One region of the Paenibacillus sp. MT124 genome, then DNA from elsewhere that is predicted to be linked to it. Evidence: riboswitches for the same ligand, from Rfam matches in the RefSeq annotation. Region 1 holds a riboswitch; each other region holds the start of a gene.
The links. A riboswitch is a leader RNA that binds a small molecule or an ion and turns the genes downstream of it on or off. The one in region 1 is predicted to bind cyclic di-AMP.
Positions count from the first base shown of each region.

Region 2: another riboswitch for cyclic di-AMP. It lies ahead of AC3RCI_RS00150 (resuscitation-promoting factor); the one in region 1 lies ahead of AC3RCI_RS10245 (NlpC/P60 family protein).
Region 3: another riboswitch for cyclic di-AMP. It lies ahead of AC3RCI_RS00525 (C40 family peptidase); the one in region 1 lies ahead of AC3RCI_RS10245 (NlpC/P60 family protein).

Region 1 covers NZ_CM179500.1:2,170,097-2,172,362, reverse strand. The annotation lists gene AC3RCI_RS10255 (alkaline phosphatase family protein) at 1-516, opposite strand, end outside; tRNA gene AC3RCI_RS10250 (tRNA-Leu) at 787-871, opposite strand; cyclic di-AMP (ydaO/yuaA leader) riboswitch at 1,233-1,364, shown strand; gene AC3RCI_RS10245 (NlpC/P60 family protein) at 1,370-1,834, shown strand; gene AC3RCI_RS10240 (carboxymuconolactone decarboxylase family protein) at 1,914-2,243, opposite strand.
Region 2 covers NZ_CM179500.1:31,528-33,793, forward strand. The annotation lists gene AC3RCI_RS00145 (TatD family hydrolase) at 1-515, shown strand, start outside; cyclic di-AMP (ydaO/yuaA leader) riboswitch at 758-1,011, shown strand; gene AC3RCI_RS00150 (resuscitation-promoting factor) at 1,283-2,266, shown strand, end outside.
Region 3 covers NZ_CM179500.1:107,783-110,048, reverse strand. The annotation lists gene AC3RCI_RS00530 (hypothetical protein) at 1-474, shown strand, start outside; cyclic di-AMP (ydaO/yuaA leader) riboswitch at 735-872, shown strand; gene AC3RCI_RS00525 (C40 family peptidase) at 876-1,346, shown strand; gene AC3RCI_RS00520 (GNAT family N-acetyltransferase) at 1,638-2,150, shown strand.

The DNA.
Region 1 (2,266 bases):
ACCCGATTTTAATCCTTGCCGGGCAAGATCCTCATAGATCGTAGGTAAATTCCTGTTCAAATGACTCCCGTTTAAATGGATTAGAGCATCGGTCACTACCGGGTGCACTCCTTGTTTGAGCACTTCCGTCGGGCCGGTTCCGTACATGATCATTTTTTTGTTGTCCGCAGAATACCAAGTCAGACCCGGCACACGGTGAAGGTCCGAATATGCACCGGTAAGCAAGGAGCTGTCGATCGTGACGGACATCGTGGGAAAAGAACTGACCAGATTTTTATAATATTGCCCGTTCTTGATCAGAAATTGTAAGGCAGGAAGCTCCTGCTTGTCGATTCCTTGGTCGATCGCCTGATACATTAAAGAGTCCACCATCAGGAAAATGACTTTTTTCGCATTGTTACCATTAGCGGAATTTATCCGCATCAAATCCTGTTCTTTAGGTTTCGAGCTCTGACATCCGATAAGCATGGCCAATAACAAAATCCAAGGCAATTTCCGAATCCCTTTTTTCCTCATAGACAATTCACCCCATTTATGTACATTTTGTCTTGAAAATCCTGGGGTTATTCGAGGTGCTTTTTGCCAAGAGGCAATGGGACCTGAAGAAATGCCTATTGTTCAACAATATCCTTTTTCAGCCGGCGCTCCAAACAGAAGCTCGACTTGCATACAGCTATTTTGTTTTTCTCATTTGATGAACTGCAGCATCTCTAATGTAACTAAAAAAAACAAAAAGGTCCCCAATCTGCCAGAAAAAGCAGATCAGAAACCTCATGTATGAATTGATGCGGTCGAGAGGACTCGAACCTCCACGGGGGGTTAGCCCACACGGACCTGAACCGTGCGCGTCTGCCAATTCCGCCACGACCGCATATGGTATATCTCCGAGATAATCTATCGCGGCGACAAGAAATAATATATCATGTGAAATTCAATGTGTCAACAATTAAATGATTTGGTATAAAACTACGATAACCGAAAGTTATAAAATCTGGTCGAGACCTGACTTTCCCTGATGAGAATGAACCGTGCTCTCCTCTGATACTCCAATTTACTTATTTGTCCAATTTCTGTGCTGATGAAACACAAATTACGTTTTTGTCATCATAAATAAACATGGAGAACTACTATTTTTCACAAAAAGTCTTGAATTCCGTTAACATTGCAGAAGGAAGAAAGGTTTGACAATTACGCATTTATGCAATATAGTTTCAAAAGGTTACAAAAACTTAATTATTCATTTGCCGAGTTTCATGTTTGAAAACGGGGGAACCATTTTGGGTGAATTATTCTTATACATAGGAAATATAGGGAACCTTCTACCGAACCCTTAGCTAACTCCGTAGGCATCGAAGGGAGAACATTGATTTTGAAAAAACTGATCATTTCTATTTTTGGCGCAGCCGTTCTATTCACATCTGGTGCAGCAAGCACTGAGGCAAGCAGTATCAACACCGTCGTTAACAACATGACTGGAATTCCTTACAAGTGGGGCGGCACGACGCTGGCCGGGTTTGATTGCTCTGGATTTATGAGATATCTCTTCCAAAAATATAGCATTGATTTGCCACGTACTTCACAGCAGCAGGCTAAGGCGGGTACTCCGGTATCCAAAGCCAATATCCGCACAGGTGATCTGGTATTCTTCAACACTTCAGGCAGCGGCATTTCGCATACAGGCGTATACATCGGGGGCGGACAATTCGCTCATGCTTCCAGCAGCAAAGGTGTCAGCATTACCAAATTATCAAATCCGTATTTCAACACTCGCTACGTTACCGCACGCCGGGTGACTGGACAATTTATGTATAATAAGATGCTTGGAAAAATATAAGTTGGACAAGAAACAGGCTCTGGATCATTCCAGAGCCTGTTTTGCTCTCTAGTTATTCAGCACACTTGCAGGAGAAACCTTAGTGCAATGCCTTTTGCACACGCATTGCGCCTTGAGACAGCGCGTGACCGCCGCCTACTGCTCCGGCTACCGCAACCGTCTCCATAATCTCCTGATCGGTTGCGCCCTTCGCACGTGCCTCTTCTACGTGGTAAAACGTACATACTTCGTTATTGGCAAACAATCCGATGCCGAGGGCAATCAGCTGCTTGGTTTTGGCATCAATGGCACCTGACTGAAAGCATTCACCCGTAAATTCGTGATACGCTTTGACTACGCCAGGCAATACATCGCTTAATTCTCCAATCTGATCCTTGTAGGCATGTACCTTATCATTCATCAATGTCATGGCTACCCGCACATCCTCTCGGC
Region 2 (2,266 bases), 2.1 Mb from region 1:
AAAAAGTCGTTGCCATAGGCGAGATTGGCCTGGATTATTATTGGGACACTTCACCCAAGGATGTGCAGCATCGTGTATTAAGACAACAGATCGGACTGGCTCGTGAACTTAACATGCCTATTGTCATTCATAATCGCGATGCTCATGAGGATATTGTCAAAATTTTGCGTGAAGAGAAAGCTGGACAAGTCGGGGGTGTCATGCACTCTTTCTCAGGAAGCTGGGAAACGGCAAAACTCTGTCTGGATCTAGGGTTCCATCTATCCTTCGGTGGACCAATTACGTTCAAAAATGCCAAGCAGCCGAAAGAGGTACTGGCGAAGGTACCGATGGACCGATTTTTCATTGAAACCGACTCCCCATATCTTACACCACATCCTTATCGTGGAAAACGAAATGAAACAGCGCATGTACGTCTGGTTGCAGAAGCAGCTGCGGAAATTAAAGGCATTTCGGTAGAGGAAATTGCTGCAATAACGACCAAAAATGCCATGGAACGATTTGGAATTCGTTAAAAAACGAAGCAAATGCGGTGAAAAAGAGAGGTAGACGGAGCGAATTTGCTTTTTGATCCAAATAAATGAAGAATATTACAATATTTTAACCAAATATTTAGAAAAACGTACTTGAACAACGCTTTACAACATGCATCGAAACAGGATATCATCTTTTCAGTGAATTGTTGTGCGGAAAATTGGACAGATGTTCGGGGGATGAACAAAGGGACACTTTCCGATGACACAACAATACTTTTCATGAACCGATCTCGCTGAGTCTCCGTTAACGGAGAGCGGGGGAACCAATAGAGCTTAAACATCAGTGTAAGCAGCTGATGCGCATCGTTCGCTGACCCAAAAGCAGCGGATGCACTTGCGAAGCGCTATTTGATTTCTTCTTTGGGTCTCGGGGTGAATTCAAGGGCATCCGCCATGAGCGGGTGACCGGAGATAGGGCGGCTCTCTTTCGCCCGAACCCGACAGCTAACCTCGCAAGCGGAAAAAGAGAGGCAACCTCGTGCATGAATTTCCGATATTCAAAATCATTCGGAAGCCACGAAAGAGTTCCTCTTACACTCTTTCTTTGGCTTTTTTGTTTTTGAATAAAAGAAACAAGGTCATCATACGGTAAGAATTCAGGTGGTGACATCATGTTGCGAAGAGTGGTTCATGGTGCAGAACCGGTCATTGAGATATCGATCAGTTCTGTAGAAAATTTGGTATAGTCGCGTCAAAGACATCATGCATTAACTTTAGACGGCGAGGCTATGAAGGAGGACGGAGAAGTGGGCACATTCCAACCAGAAGAGACCCATGAGTCACGATCATCCAGTAAGTCTTACGCGTTGCGGTGGAAGCATGAGAACATGCGTCAAATGGCACTGATCGCTATTTTCTCAATCGCGCTTACAATCATGATCTTGTTAGTCGTTTACGGTCAAGCCGGGAAACAAATTTCGCTGGTTATTGATGGCAAAGCTCAAGCGGTAGAGACTCGTACAGGAATGCTTCAAGAAATGCTGGAGGAGCAATCAATCACAGTCAGCCCCCACGATGAGGTATCCATGCCTTTGAACGGGGCAATCGCAGATGGAGACCGCATTGTTATTGAGCGGGCCGTTCCAGTCAACATTACGGCAGACGGAGACACCAAGACTCTGTATACAACCGATTCATCGGTAGAAGATGCAATTCAGAAATCTGGAATTGAAGTTGCCAGTGAGGATAAGGTTTATCCTGCGCTCGCAACACCAATCAAGGCAGATATGAAAATTCGCGTAGTGCGTGTAACAAAGCGTACAGTGGAAGTGGAACAGCCGATTGCGTACAAAGTAATCAAAACGGCTGACCCTAGCTTGTACAAAGGTGACAATCGCGTCATCGTAAACGGCAAAGAAGGTACACTTGTACAGCATATCGAAAAGGTGTTTCAGGATGGAGAGCTAGTCTCCAAAAAGATGGTGGGCAAATCGGTATCGACCAACCGTGTCGATAAAGTTATTGCTGTCGGAACCAAAGCAAAACCTGTTGTGAAGCAGCCGGAGATTCAGACGGTATCGGCCCAAACCTCCACAGCAAAGAAAGCAACGACAACGAACTCGAAGAAAACCGCTGCATCAGGCAGCAAAGTGATTACCGTCTCAGGCACTTCTTTTAAATATTCCAAAGTACTTAAAAATGTATCGATGACCGCTTACTCTTCTGAGGAGCCTGGCATTGGTACAAAAACAGCTTCCGGTACCCGGGTAACTGAAGGACGGACCATTGCG
Region 3 (2,266 bases), 2.1 Mb from region 1:
TGGAAACCGATGATGCTGCTTCATTTCATTAAAACGCTATTATTGCTGCTGCCTGCGTACTGGTTGATCCCCAAGCTGTATAGTATCTTTCTGGATGGATTCCACTCGCTGCAGCTGCTGCTGCCAGGCATTCCATATGTAGCCGGATGGATTGTATATGGATGGATCATACATCATGCTTTGTTATATATGCAGTTTGGCGCTACAGCTCCCGAGGATCAGGGCGGGGTAAAAGGTACATTTATCGGTCTATTGCTCGCCTTGCGTCATATCATTTCTCTCATTGGTATTGCAGTGGTTCTGGGAGGAATTCATCTGCTCATCTTCGGTGCCTTCACATCTGCTTCGTGGTTCCTGACAGGTCTCATGGGTCTGATCCTGCAACAAACCTATCCGCTCGCCAGATGTTTGTTGGATATATGGAAGATATGCGCTCATTTCCGTCTGTGGCAGTCCAAGTCCTCCAAAGGTTAAAAAGTGTAATGAACCGCACGAAAATTGTTACCATCTTCATGTAAACTTATGTCAATGTTAACGCTTCACAAACGCAAACCCCGACCTTTCCCCGTCAAAGGTCGAGGTTTTTTTTGCTAATTTTCTTGTTAAACGTTGCCAAAGGCTTACTCCTCTGTTACAATAATCGCAGTGAGTTTTTAGTAACAACTTTGTAATCTTTACCTTATGAATTGTAACTACTTAAAATTAAATCGTCATTTCTTGATTTCGCAGGTGCACAACTAGCATAGCCAAATTCCTGGCACCTGGGAAGCGGGGGAACCAGTTATGGGTGAATTGATCTTGCTACAGAGGGATCATAGGGGACCTTCAACCGAATCCTTAAGCTAACCTCGCAGGCGTTGGAAGGGGTATATCTCTTGTTCAAAAAGAAATTAACAGCAGCTGTCCTTAGCTTAACATTTGCACTATCACTTGGAGCAGGCAGCGCATTCGCAGATTCAAAAATGGATAAAGTAATTGATTCAGCAATGGGAACTACATACAAAAGTGGTGGAACAACGCTTAACGGCTTTGACTGCTCTGGATTCACACGGTATGTATTCGAAAAGCTGGGCATCGATTTGGCTCGTCAATCCAGTTCCCAATTCGACATGGGTGACTCGGTATCCCGCATGGAAATGAGACCAGGCGATCTGGTTTTCTTCAATACAACGGGTAAAGGGGTTTCACACGTAGGGATTTTCGTGGGAGAAGGAAAGTTTGCACACTCCTCGTCTTCCAAAGGAGTTACCATTAGTTCTTTGAGTGAGAACTACTGGGCCAACCGCTATGTTGGCGCTAAACGGATTATGAGCACGGACGCATATGAATCACTGGCCCTCGACTAGGGACAAGCTGAGCAACATCATACTGTAACGAAGCATAAATCAACCGCCCGGTAAATTCTCCGCAGGAATGTATCCGGCGGTTTTTTTGTGCTTGTTCGTCCGTGCCCTTATGATGTTTTTACCCATCCTGCTATAATATAAACGAAATTCCAGGAACTTTTGTTTCACTTTTTTTCAAGGGAGCAAAACCTTGCCAAATGCCCTCCTCTTTTGTAGAGTGAAATCAGGATTAAATATGAAATGACATATGTTATAAACGATTAGCGTATGACTAAAAGTAGCTTGTTCACAATGAAAGGAGCGTGCAGTGGTGTGGATGAAGCTTCTGTAACGTTTCACGTTGTGCCGATGCAGGAAGAACATGCAGCATTGATCTGCAGCTGGACATATGAACCACCCTATAACATCTATACCTGGCTGCCCTGGGAACAGATGAAGGCGCTGGAGGTTGAATTCGGCGATGAGCAGCTTCGAAAAGAGCAATATGCAGTTGTACTCGGAGAGCAGGACCAACTTTGCGGATTCGTTCAATTCTTTCCTCTTGAAGGCGTGACGCGGATTGGGCTTGGTATGCACCCCGAACAGTGTGGACAAGGTCGCGGTACTGCCTTCGTCTCTGCGATCGTGAAGGAAGCCATTCGGCGGAACCCTAGTCATGAGATTGATCTCGAAGTACTCACCTGGAATACGCGAGCTATCCGGGTTTATCTCAAGGCCGGATTTGTCACCAAGGATACGTATGAACGACAGACACCAAGCGGTTTGAAGCCTTTTTATTGCATGGTCTATGAAGGACCTCGTTAACCGTTAAACCGCATAACCAAAAGAAATTCATGCCCGTTTATGTGATTAGTTCAAAAAATTACCACAAAATGCTATGATGTCTTAACAGGTTCCGTTATAATGATATGGACAGTTTC